DNA from 3 places in the Pseudoalteromonas sp. SR43-2 genome. Region 2 is predicted to be linked to each of the others. Evidence: predicted binding sites of a transcription regulator. Region 2 holds the regulator's gene; each other region holds the start of a gene.

Region 1 (4,322 bases), on a different contig from region 2:
CGACTAGCAAAATGGTGGCAGTTGCAATCAATGAATATAAAAGTAAGTTACTGCGTTTTTTAGAAGGTGCTAAATCCTCATCTAGCATTAGGTCGTCATTTTGCCATTCGTCTACACTTTCGTCTGGTGTATTTAATTGAGCTTCAGGAAGGCGTTGCTCTAGCTCATCTAGCTTTTCTTCAAGGCGTATTAAGCTGCTAGTGATGTAATCAAGTGCATCAAAAATACGTTCATCACGTTGGTTGTTATTTGCAGCTGCGGGGGAGCTATTTTGAATCTCATTTGAAACAGCTTGCAGCTTACTTTTAATACCTAGGCTTGCTAATAACTTAGTCTGTTTTAACGCTTTGTCTTTATCGCTTGGCGCAAACAGCGGCTTACCTTTAAAAAAAAGAGCTACTTTTTCATCTGACGTTTTTAATTTTGCAGCTAAGTTTGCGCACGCTGTTTTTATGTCAACGTTATCGGCAAGTCCTGCAAATATAACGCGAAAGTTATCGGCCATTTAACTATCCCTAAAGCTTTTATAATGAAATGAGTATATACCTAAAGTACAAAAGAATTCGAGGTCGATTTTATAGTTATTTTGTAGACGCACTACAAACAATGTAACTGATAAGTTTTAGATACAAAAACGGCCCTATTAAGGGCCGTTTTTAATTTTCTTCAACACTTTTTGCTTAAAGGCCAGCGGCTGCACGAAGTGCATCAGCTTTATCTGTACGTTCCCAAGGGAATTCGTCACGACCAAAGTGGCCGTAAGCCGCTGTAGGAAGGTAGATAGGGCGCTCTAAATCAAGCATTTGAATTAAGCCGTAAGGGCGCAGGTCAAAGTGTTCACGAATAAGCTCGATTAAACGGCTTTCTTCTAACTTGCTTGTACCAAACGTTTCAACGCTGATAGATGTAGGCTCTGCAACACCGATTGCGTAGGAAACTTGTAATTCACATTTATCAGCAAGGCCAGCCGCAACTACGTTTTTAGCAACGTAACGTGCAGCGTATGCAGCTGAGCGGTCAACTTTTGATGGATCTTTACCAGAGAAAGCACCACCACCGTGACGAGCCATACCACCGTATGTATCAACGATGATTTTACGACCTGTTAAACCACAATCGCCCATTGGTCCGCCAATTACAAAGCGACCCGTTGGGTTAATGAAAAATTTAGTCGCGCTTGTAATAAGCTCTGCAGGAAGTACCGGCTTGATGATAGTTTCCATCACCGCTTCTACTAAATCTTTTTGCGAAATGTCTTCGCTGTGCTGAGTAGATAGTACTACTGCATCAATACCTACTGGCTTACCATTTTCGTATGCAAAAGTAACTTGAGATTTTGCATCTGGACGTAACCAGTTAAGCTCGCCGCTTTTACGTACTTGCGCTTGGCGCTGTACTAAACGGTGTGAGTAAGTAATTGGCGCAGGCATTAGCACTTCTGTTTCGTTACATGCGTAACCAAACATAAGACCTTGGTCGCCAGCACCTTGTTCTTCTGGGCTAGTACGGTCAACACCTTGGTTAATGTCAGGAGACTGTTTACCAATAGTGTTTAAAATTGCACATGAATCGGCATCAAAGCCCATGTCTGAATGTGTGTAGCCAATTTCACGTACTGTTTTACGTGTAATTTCTTCAATATCAACCCATGCGCTAGTAGTGATTTCACCACCAACCATAACCATACCTGTTTTTACGTAAGTTTCGCACGCAACACGGGCATGAGAGTCTTGCTCTAGGATAGCATCAAGTACCGCATCAGAGATTTGATCGGCGATTTTATCCGGATGACCTTCAGAAACTGATTCAGAAGTAAATAAATGTTTTGCCATTGTATTTCTGCTCACAAATATTGCGCTTCACAAACGTCGGTATTAGCGCTAAAAAATTAAGGGGCGTATTTTATCGAAAACAAAACACCTTGCATAGTGTTTTTACGCCTAGACGTCTAAATAAAATTACTAATAACTTTTTGGTCTTAAAAAATATTCATAATGCCTCACTTTTATAGGGTTTTTAATTGCACACAGCCCCCACAATAAGTAAGAATGGTCGATATAAACAAACCCAAGTTACTTGGGTGCATAAACAAACACATAAATACCCGCGCAAATACACATAAAGGTAGGAGAATTCATGCCATCTCGCAAAGAACTTGCAAATGCTATTCGCGTCTTGTCAATGGACGCAGTACAAAAGGCCAAATCTGGTCACCCTGGAGCCCCTATGGGCATGGCTGATATCGCAGAAGTATTATGGCGCGATTATCTAAAACACAACCCAACAAATCCAGAGTGGGCTGACCGTGACAGATTTATTCTTTCAAACGGCCACGGTTCAATGCTTATCTATTCTCTATTGCATCTAAGTGGTTACGACTTACCACTGGACGAAATTAAAAACTTCCGTCAAATGCATTCTAAAACACCAGGTCACCCTGAATATGGCTATGCACCAGGAATCGAAACTACTACGGGTCCATTAGGTCAAGGGATCACAAATGCCGTAGGTATGGCAATTGCTGAAAAAGCGCTAGCTGCACAGTTTAACCGTGAAGGTCACGATATTGTTGATCACTTTACCTATGCATTTATGGGCGATGGCTGCCTTATGGAAGGTATTTCTCATGAAGCTGGTTCACTTGCAGGCACATTAGGTCTGGGTAAACTTGTTGCATTTTGGGATGACAACGGCATTTCAATCGATGGTGAAGTAGAAGGTTGGTTTACAGATGACACGCCAGCTCGCTTTAAAGCATACGGTTGGCATGTAATTAGTGGTGTTGATGGCCACGACAGCGATGCTATAAGTGCTGCAATTGCAGAAGCTAAAAGCGTTACAGATAAACCATCACTAATTTGTTGTAAAACAATTATTGGTTACGGCTCACCTAATAAATCTGGTAGCCACGATTGTCACGGTGCACCACTAGGTGATGACGAAATTAAAGCGTCTCGCGAATTCTTAGGTTGGACTGGCGATGCGTTCGAAATTCCTGATGATATTTACGCACAATGGGATAGCAAAGAAAAAGGTCAGCAGCTTGAATCAAGCTGGGACGAAAAGTTTGCAGCATACGCAAAAGCATACCCAGAGCTTGCAGCTGAATACAAGCGTCGTATTAATAACGAACTGCCTGGCGATTGGGCTGAAAAATCTCAAGCGTACATTGAGCAATTACAAGCAAACCCAGCAAACCCAGCGTCTCGTAAAGCATCACAAAATGCATTAAACGCATTTGGTCCGTTATTACCAGAATTTATGGGTGGCTCAGCCGATTTAGCAGGCTCAAACTTAACAATTTGGGATGGCTCTAAAGGTTTAACACACGACGATGCAAGCGGTAACTACATTTACTACGGTGTACGTGAGTTTGGTATGTCGGCAATTATGAATGGTATTGCCCTTCATAAAGGCTTTATTCCTTACGGTGCTACGTTCTTAATGTTTGTTGAATATGCAAAAAATGCCGTACGTATGGCTGCATTAATGAAGCAACCAAGCATTTTTGTATACACGCACGATTCAATCGGTTTAGGTGAAGATGGTCCAACTCACCAACCAGTAGAGCAAATTGCAAGCATGCGTTTAACGCCTAACTTATACAACTGGCGCCCATGTGACCAAGTTGAGTCGGCAATTGCATGGCAACAAGCTATTGAGCGTAAAGACGGTCCAACATCGTTAATCTTTACTCGCCAAGGTCTTGAGCAACAAGCGCGTGACGCACAGCAATTAAGCGATGTTAAAAAGGGTGGTTACATCCTTAGCTGTGACGGCAATCCTGAAATTATTTTCATTGCGACGGGCTCTGAAGTGCAACTAGCACAAGATTCAGCAACTGAGCTACGCAGCCAAGGTAAAAAGGTACGTGTTGTATCTATGCCATGTACTGATGCCTTTGAAGATCAAAGCGCAGAGTACAAAGAAAGCGTATTACCGGCATCTGTTACACGCCGCGTAGCAGTAGAAGCAGGTATTGCTGACTACTGGTACAAGTACGTAGGTCTAAATGGCGCAGTAGTAGGTATGACTACCTTTGGTGAGTCAGCACCTGCTGGCGAGCTGTTTGAGCACTTTGGTTTTACAGTGGAAAACATTGTAAGCAAAGCAAACGAGCTTTTTTAATCGCTTTGATCAAATAAAGTAAGTAATTGAAAAACCCGCACATGTTGCGGGTTTTTTTATGCCTTTACATGAAGCAACTTCACCTTGAACAATGCTGCTTTTCTTGCAAGAAAGTAAGCTATCAGGCAAGGTAGTGCGATAAAATTTATAAACAAAAATCTTAAATTAATAGCAGGAGCTAAAAATGCCAAAGT
Region 2 (4,322 bases):
CACTGGCGGCCGTGTTGATCGCTTCAACAAGCGCTTCGGTGCACTTAGCAGCAAGAAGTAATTATTGCTGTTTAGTTAAAAAAAGCACCTTAGGGTGCTTTTTTTGTGTCTAAAATTTACTACTTCTTATCTTATTTAGCTTGCTCGAGCTACATCACACCTTGCATAACTATTTCCTATTCTTATTCTGAGTATGCATAAACCTTTACAGACAAATCGATAGATATTCTCTATATTTTAAATAGTACAAATTTTAACTAGGTTGATAAAAGTAGCTAACGTGGGCTTATCTGTTTTTAAAGTAGTGTAGTAGGCTGTTATTTTAAGTTTGTGATGATGTGTTAAACATACATTTTTTTAATATTTTAATAGACATAAACACACCTCAAAACTTACTTTTTTGGTGAATTTTTATTTATCAAATGTTTATATAATCCTGCAAAGTTACTGAAAAACCTCTTAAAATTAAAGGATATAGCATATAACAGGATAGACCTGATATTGCTTGGAATTTAAAAATAATAAGGGTATCGTACCCCAAGACTCCACCTCTCACTTTAACTTAAATTGCAGGATACCATCGCGTTATGTCTGACTTTCGTGAACAAGCACTACATTATCACTCACATCCCGTACCTGGTAAAATTAGCATTGAGCTAACAAAACCAGCTAAAACAGTTCAAGACTTAGCCCTAGCTTATAGCCCAGGTGTCGCTGAGCCTGTACGTGAAATTGCCGCAGATCCTGCAAATGCATATAAATATACCGGTAAAGGTAACATGGTTGCGGTTATCACTAATGGTACTGCAATTTTGGGCTTGGGTAATTTAGGTCCTTTAGCGTCTAAGCCCGTAATGGAAGGCAAGGCGTTATTGTTTAAACGTTTTGCAGGGCTTGATTCTATTGATATTGAAGTAAAGCACAAAACAACAGAAGACTTTATTAACACGGTTGCCAATATTGCTGACACATTTGGTGGTATTAACCTTGAAGATATTAAAGCACCAGAGTGTTTTGAAATTGAAAAAGCATTAATAGAGCGTTGTAGCATTCCTGTTTTTCATGACGACCAACACGGCACCGCCATTGTGACGGCTGCCGGCATGTTAAATGCGCTAGAAGTACAAGGTAAATCAATTGAAGATGCAATAATTGTATGTTTAGGTGCAGGCGCTGCTGCAGTTGCGTGTATGGAACTGTTAATTAAGTGTGGTGCACTGCGTGAACACATTTATATGCTTGACCGTAAAGGTGTTATTCATACTCGTCGCGATGATTTAAATGAATATAAACAGCTTTTTGCTAACAATACCGATAAACGCACATTGCAAGATGTAATTGCAGATGCTGATGTGTTTGTTGGTGTTTCGGGTCCTAACTTGTTAGCTGCCGAAGATTTAAAACTAATGGCAGAAAAACCGGTCGTGTTTGCATGTTCAAACCCAGATCCAGAGATCGATCCTGCACTTGCTCACGGCGCACGCAACGATTTAATTATGGCAACAGGGCGCTCTGATTACCCTAACCAGGTTAACAATGTTTTATGTTTCCCGTTTATTTTCCGTGGTGCACTTGATGTACGTGCAAGCGCGATTAACGATGAAATGAAAATTGCTGCAGTTGAGGCTATTCGTAGTATTGCCAAAGAGCCTGTACCTGCAGAAGTTTTAAAAGCCGCAGGCGTAGATAAACTAGAGTTTGGTGCGCAGTATATTATTCCAAAACCAATGGATCCGCGTTTACTACCGCGTATAGCTAAAGCTGTAGCACTTGCTGCGGTAGAGTCGGGTGTTGCGCAAATTGATTTGCCTGAAAATTATATGGCGTAATATATAACGCTTAAACAAAAAACCTCAGCAATGCTGAGGTTTTTTGATTAAAAAGGTAACGATTTATTCTTCGTTTAAAATAGGCACTTCTAAACCCATTTCTTGCATTATCTTTTTAACTTCTTCTGGTACTTTTTCTGCGTTGTCTTTACGTAGGTCATCGTCATTTGGTAAAGGTTGACCAGTAAATGCATGCAAAAACGCCTCACATAGCAATTCACTATTTGTTGCATGGCGAAGGTTGTTGATTTGACGACGCGTACGCTCATCCGTTAAAACTTTTAATACATTTAGCGGGATCGAAACGGTGATCTTTTTAACTTGCTCTGATTTTTTCCCGTGTTCTGCGTATGGGTGAATATACTCACCATTCCATTTAGCCATAAGATGTATCGTTGCCTCAGATTATTAATTTCTCACACGGTATAAAAAGCGTGTAAATATGCGTGAAATTCTATCGATTTAAAAAAGATAGTCAAATAATAGATACCGATCTATCTTAATAAGCCTATTTGGGATGTAAAAATAAGCTCACTTTTGTGAGCTAAAATGTGATACTAGCAAACGCCTTTCCTAACTTTAGCCATCTAGAGCTTTAAAATCCTTTGACTTATTAAAACGGATAACTTACTCTTTTAGACGTCTAAACATCCAAATTAATCAGGTGACGAATATGAGCGAAAAAAACAAAGCGACCATTGCTGTACGTAACGGCGTTGATGCTGATAAACATCATGGTGCAGTGGTGCCGCCAATTTATTTATCAACGACTTATTCGTTTGCCGACTTTGATACTAAGCGTGAGTATGATTATGGCCGCAGTGGTAACCCTAATCGTGATATTTTAGCAGAGACGCTTGCTAAGCTTGAAGGCGGCGCTCGTGGCATAATTACGGCCACAGGTATGGCTGCCGTGCATTTAGCTACTCAGCTACTTAACAGTGACGACACGTTAGTAATTCCACATGATTGTTATGGTGGTAGCTATCGTTTATTTACATCGTTACAAAAACGCGGATTATTGAAGCTTGAAGTATTAGATTTAACAAAAGAAGAAAGCCTTCAACAAATTTTAGCAATTAAGCCTAAGCTTATTTGGATAGAGACTCCAAGTAACCCAGTACTTCGTTTAACCGATATTAAAGCGGTTACCGATGTTGCTAAGCAATGCGGTGCATTGGTTGCCGCAGATAACACGTTTTTGTCTCCTGCCTTACAAAACCCTATTAAGTTTGGTGTAGATATTGTGGTGCATTCAACTACTAAATATATTAACGGGCACTCAGATGTAGTGGGCGGCGCTGTTATTGCTGCAACACAAGAGCTTGGTGATGAGCTTGCTTGGTGGGCAAATAATATTGGTATTACGGGCGCGCCTTTTGATAGTTATTTAACGCTTCGTGGTCTACGTACTCTAAATGTGCGTTTAAGGCAGCACCAAGAAAATGCGCTAGCAATAGCTAAGTACCTTGAAAGTTCCAATTTTGTAAGCCAAGTTTACTATCCAGGACTTGAATCGCATCCTCAACATGAGCTTGCTAAAGCACAACAACTTGGCTTTGGTGGCATGGTTAGTTTTGATATTAAAGGCGATATAAACGACGCTGCAGCATTTTTAACTAGTCTTAAAACGTTTAGTTTAGCTGAGTCACTAGGTGGCGTAGAGAGTTTAATTTGTCACCCCGCAACTATGACGCACGCAGGCATGGAGGCAAAGGCACGTTTAGAGGCGGGTGTGGGCGATACGCTTATTCGTATTTCGGTTGGGATTGAAGATATACACGATTTAATAGCTGACTTTGAACGAGTATTTGAACTTGTAAAACCAGGGCAAAATAAAAATGTTGGCCGTGTAGGCAAAGGTGCTGGCACTTCTGGTGGAAACGTTAAATTAAGTGCAGCCCGTCCAGCGCTTTGGTAAGTAATACCAATCCGCAATAATACCTAGGGCGTGTTGATCTTTGGTGGGTGAATTTGCAGTAGTATGTTTGGTTTTTAGGCAAGGCGGAGCCTATGTAGTGTGGTTATTCCCCATGAATAGGCGATAACGCAGCATAAATACCAAACATGCGCTGCCCTTTGGGTTCTTTCTAGGGACGATTAACTCTTTGTTGCTCGGTTTTTACTTAGCCCACTAGGTTACAAACCTCGCGCCGCGATTTAATCGCCCCTAGATTGAACAAATTTCAATCCACAAAGAACAACACGCCCTAATCAATTTGAGGGATTAAACCGCACGATAAAATCGTTAAAAATTCCTAATATAGAACAACTAAATAACGAAATTTTTGCCTTGTTATCGATACGGTTTTCTTTCCTCAAAATAGACAACTTAATTAAGCGAATTGGTATAAATATGGTCAATTGTGTACATAAATTTGGTGGTTCAAGCTTAAGCTCTAGTGAGCGCTATCAAAGCGTAGCTAAAATAATTATTGGGCATACTCAGCCGGGTGACTGTATTGTGGTATCTGCTGCAGGTAAGACTACAGA
Region 3 (4,322 bases), on a different contig from region 2:
TAGTTCAGGCAACAAGCAAAGGCTATCGCGTTGTTATTAGAAGTAACGAAGGTGGCTCAAGCTTTGAAACCAATCCGATACTTCCTCCTCAAACACCTCTTTTTTGTCGGCACGTCGCTGAAACTAATAATATTTTATATGTTAATGATGCAAGCAATAACGATGCATGGAACACACTGCCAGAAGTAGTTGAGGATGGTGTTGAATCGTACTTAGGTTTACCTATTCATTGGCCTGAAGGCGAAGTATTTGGCACGCTATGCTTAAAAGACACTAAAATAACTAGCTATACCGATGAATACTTTGAGCTCATAGAGCAACTACGCGATTTAATTGAAGACGACCTAGCGCTTGTGTATAGCTATGAGCAAATGCGCGAAATAGCCATGTTAGACTCATTAACGAGTATTTATAATCGCCGAGCACTTAACTTACTAGCTCAGCAAAAGCTTAATTTAGCACTGCGTTTGGGCTTCGACGTATGTTGCTTGTTTATTGATATAAACGACTTTAAAAAATTAAACGACACCTGCGGACATGAAGTGGGCGACAAAGCCTTAATTATATTGGCAGATACGCTAAAAACACATTTAAGAGATGCCGATATAGTAGGGCGTTTAGGTGGTGATGAGTTTGTTGCAGTAATGCAATTAAGCGATAAAGGTAAAATTAGCTTCATCACGGATAAGATATCCTCTGAGTATTCAAAATCTTTACTCAAAGAAGACGTTTGCGATTTATCGCTCAGCATAGGTTATAGTTTTACTAATAAACAAAAGCAGCCCTTTGAAGCGCTATTAAATGATGCAGACCACGCAATGTATAAAAATAAACAAGCGTATAGGCTCGCTAAAAAAGCAGAATAATAAAAGGAAGTTCGTCATGACTCATGCCACAAAAACTTGGCTAGTTTTTTCTGCGATAGGTTTTATTTTTGGTGTTATGTGCTCCTCTATGGGGTTTGCCTTAAAAAGGCTTGAGAGTAATAACCAAAAATAGCTTCAATGAATAGCTTAAACTGCAAATTTTTACTTGTACTTCTTAATTTATTTTTCAAAGTACGGACATAAAAAAAGCAAGCCATGAGGCTTGCCAAGAAGGGTGTTAATTAGCTCTTACCTAGCCTTTAAGCTATTAATTTTTCAGCAAGGTTTAATTCCATAATAGCTTTTAATAAACGGTATAAGTTAATTGACGCGTCAATTTCTTCTTTACGGTTTGTTAAGCTTTCAATATTTAAGCCCAGTGGCACGTCTAGGTGCGCACAGCTTTTAAGTATTAAGTCGAGGTTTTCGCGGCAAATACGGACCGATTCGCTTAATGTATTGTCTGCATCAAGCATGCGCCATTTTGTTGCCTCTGGCACTGAGATACCCAACCATTGCATAAATTCTAAGGTTTTTTCGCCGCCGCACGGGGTAAACGTTAATATAATACGTTGAGGTGTAATACCCTGCGCTTTACATGTACGTGCGTAGCTAGTAATTAGCTCTATAGTCGCTTGTGCATCGTAAACAGCTTGCGATATAAAAAACTGACAACCTTGTGCTGTTTTTTCTATTAATCGTTCGTGCTCATTTCGTTTACTTGAATGGCGTTCAGCAATCGTAACGCCACCTAAAAAGAAATCATCTGATTGCTCAGCCAATGCTTTATAAGCATCTGGCAGGCTTAGCTTTATATCGCCTATCGATGATGGGCTACCTACTAAAACAACATTTTGTAAATCGTAGTCGTTTTTAGTTTCACTTAGCCAATCTTTAAATTCGCCTACGCCACGCTGCGCCACACTTTTATAAGTAATTACATCTTGTGCAGATAAATTACGAAGTAAATGGCTGTATTCACGCGGATCAACGGTTTGTTTAAACGCAAATGGACGGTCTTGATTAGTTCGGCTGCTTTCGTCTTGAATGTCGTAAATTATCACGCCGTCGTATTCAATTTCGTGTAAGCGACCTAATAGCTTTTCTGCAATGGTTTTTAATTGCGCTTTATCGGTGCCAATTTTAGGCGGGGTAGTACCAATAAGATAAACACCTTGATTGGTGTCCACTATCTTCTCTTTTAGTGATAAAGCCATAATCCTCATTCCAGCTAAGTTTGTTTTGATGGATTTAATATAGCAGCCATTTAGACGTCTAGATAGATTTATTTAATGAAAGTTTTTCAATTAACATGATGTTTATTCATAGTGCTTGTTCCCATAATTTATAATTGACACAGTTGTTTACATAATAAATTCCCTTGGGGCTCTTATATTTATTGGCTATGGGGCATAATTAAAGAGTTAAATCTGACAACAAATTTGCTCAATTTAAAAAGGGACAACAATGAAATTTAAATTATTAGCAACCAGCTTAGCGGTATCGCTGGCGTTAACAGGTTGCGCCATGCAACAAAACCAAAGCACGCAAACAACAGCACAACAAGAACAAGTAAATAAAGCTGATGACCGTGTTTTTTCACAAGATTACTTAATTGAAGAGCTAGAAAACGGCTTACGTGTCATGGTTGTTAAAACCGATTACCCTGATGTAGTGTCGCTGCAAATTCCGGTATCGGTTGGATCGCGTAACGAAGTTGAAGAGGGCAAAACAGGCTTTGCTCACTTTTTTGAACACATGATGTTTAAAGGCTCACAAAAATACCCTGAAGATGTGTACTCAGACATATTAAAAAATTCAGGTGTTGATAACCGCGCTTATACAACAAACGATTACACAAATTACCATTTAAACTTTTCAAAGCAGCATCTTGATAAAGTACTTGAGCTTGAAGCTGATATTTTTCAAAACTTAACCTACACCGAAGAACAATTTAGAACCGAAGCCCAAACGGTAAAAGGTGAGTACTTAAAAAACAACGCGAGCCCAATTCGTAAATTATTAAGCGCTGTACGCGAAGAGGCGTTTGATAAGCACACGTATAAACACACCACTATGGGCTTTTTTAAAGACATAGAAGCCATGCCTGATCAAATGGCCTATGGTAAAGAGTTTTTTGCTAAGTTTTATAAACCTGAGTATGTGTCACTTGTTATTGTGGGCGATGTAGACCCACAAGCAACAATGGCAATGGTTAAAAAACATTGGGGCAGCTGGAAAAAAGGTAACTATGTTGCTGATATTAAAGCAGAGCCTGTGCAACAAGCACCAAAATATTTACACCAGCAAGATGAAGCGCTACCAGGGCATTGGTTACTCGTATCGTACAAAGGCGCTGCGTGGGAGCCTGCTAAAAAAGACAGAGCGGCGCTTGATTTAATCTCACAGCTTTATTTTTCTAGTAATTCAGATTTATATCAAGAGCTAGTGGTCGACAAACAAATTGCCAGCCAAATGTTTACCTATAACCCAGAGACTAAAGATCCGGGTTTATTACACGTATTTGTTAAAGTAGAAAACGCAGATGATTTAGCCACTGCGCGCGATGTCATTAATCGAACTTATGCAAAAGCACGCACTGAGCTTGTTGATGAGCAAAAGCTAAGTGATTTAAAATCGAACCTTAAATACAGCTTTATAAATGGCTTAGATTCGTCGCAAGCGATTGCATCAACCCTTGCCAGCTACATGCATTTTGAGCGCGATCCAGAGGTTATAAACCAGCTGTATAAATCGGCAGATAACATCACCAGCGCAGACATTAAAGCCGTTGCTAATAAATACTTTACTGATAACGCACGTACCACATTAACAATGTCGGCACTTGATAAAGCCCCAGGTTTTGAGCAAGAAGTTAATTTAAATACGCTTACTGCAAAGCTTGAACAAGCACCCGCGGCACCTGCATTTAAAGTACTTGATAAAACCAATAGCTCGCCGTTAATCGATGTTAACTTTTTATTCAATACCGGCGCGGCTGCCGACCCTCAAGGCAAAAAAGGTGTTGCTGCGCTCACTGCGGCTATGCTTGCACAAGGTGGCTCAGAGGCGACAAGCTATAAAGATATTCAAAAAGCACTTTATCCGCTTGCAGGTAGCTTTGGTTATCAAATAGATAAAGAAATGCTGTCGTTTCAAGGGCGTATTCATAAAGACAATGCAGCGCAGTGGTATTCACTTGTGAGCGATCAATTATTAAACCCAGGCTTTAGAGACGATGACTTTAAACGCCTTAAAAAAGAAATGATCGATGGTATTAAATCAGGCTTAAAAGCATCTAACGATGAAGAGCTAGGCAAAGAAGTGCTATACAGTGCACTTTACAAAAATCATCCTTACGAAAGTTACAACTACGGTGATATTTCGGATTTAGAAGCGTTGACGATAGATGATGTTAAAGCGTTTTATAACAGCGAGCTTACGCAATCTAAACTC

The links. The regulator MetJ, encoded in region 2, represses methionine synthesis genes. The targets are predictions, from matches to a motif close to TAGACGTCTAGACGTCTA.
Positions count from the first base shown of each region.
Region 1: metK (methionine adenosyltransferase) is a predicted target of MetJ. The motif match lies at 1,934-1,951, and genes of this name have one in related genera.
Region 3: H5120_RS01260 (methylenetetrahydrofolate reductase) is a predicted target of MetJ. The motif match lies at 2,127-2,144, and genes of this name have one in related genera.

Region 1 covers NZ_JACJED010000004.1:238,646-242,967, reverse strand. The annotation lists gene H5120_RS05295 (hypothetical protein) at 1-505, opposite strand, end outside; gene metK (methionine adenosyltransferase) at 681-1,832, opposite strand; gene tkt (transketolase) at 2,137-4,128, shown strand; gene H5120_RS05280 (pyrimidine/purine nucleoside phosphorylase) at 4,313-4,322, shown strand, end outside.
Region 2 covers NZ_JACJED010000008.1:98,697-103,018, reverse strand. The annotation lists gene rpmE (50S ribosomal protein L31) at 1-61, shown strand, start outside; gene H5120_RS09005 (malic enzyme-like NAD(P)-binding protein) at 588-1,829, shown strand; gene metJ (met regulon transcriptional regulator MetJ) at 1,893-2,213, opposite strand; gene metB (cystathionine gamma-synthase) at 2,503-3,750, shown strand; gene metL (bifunctional aspartate kinase/homoserine dehydrogenase II) at 4,186-4,322, shown strand, end outside.
Region 3 covers NZ_JACJED010000001.1:252,125-256,446, forward strand. The annotation lists gene H5120_RS01255 (sensor domain-containing diguanylate cyclase) at 1-866, shown strand, start outside; gene H5120_RS01260 (methylenetetrahydrofolate reductase) at 1,127-2,083, opposite strand; gene H5120_RS01265 (pitrilysin family protein) at 2,334-4,322, shown strand, end outside.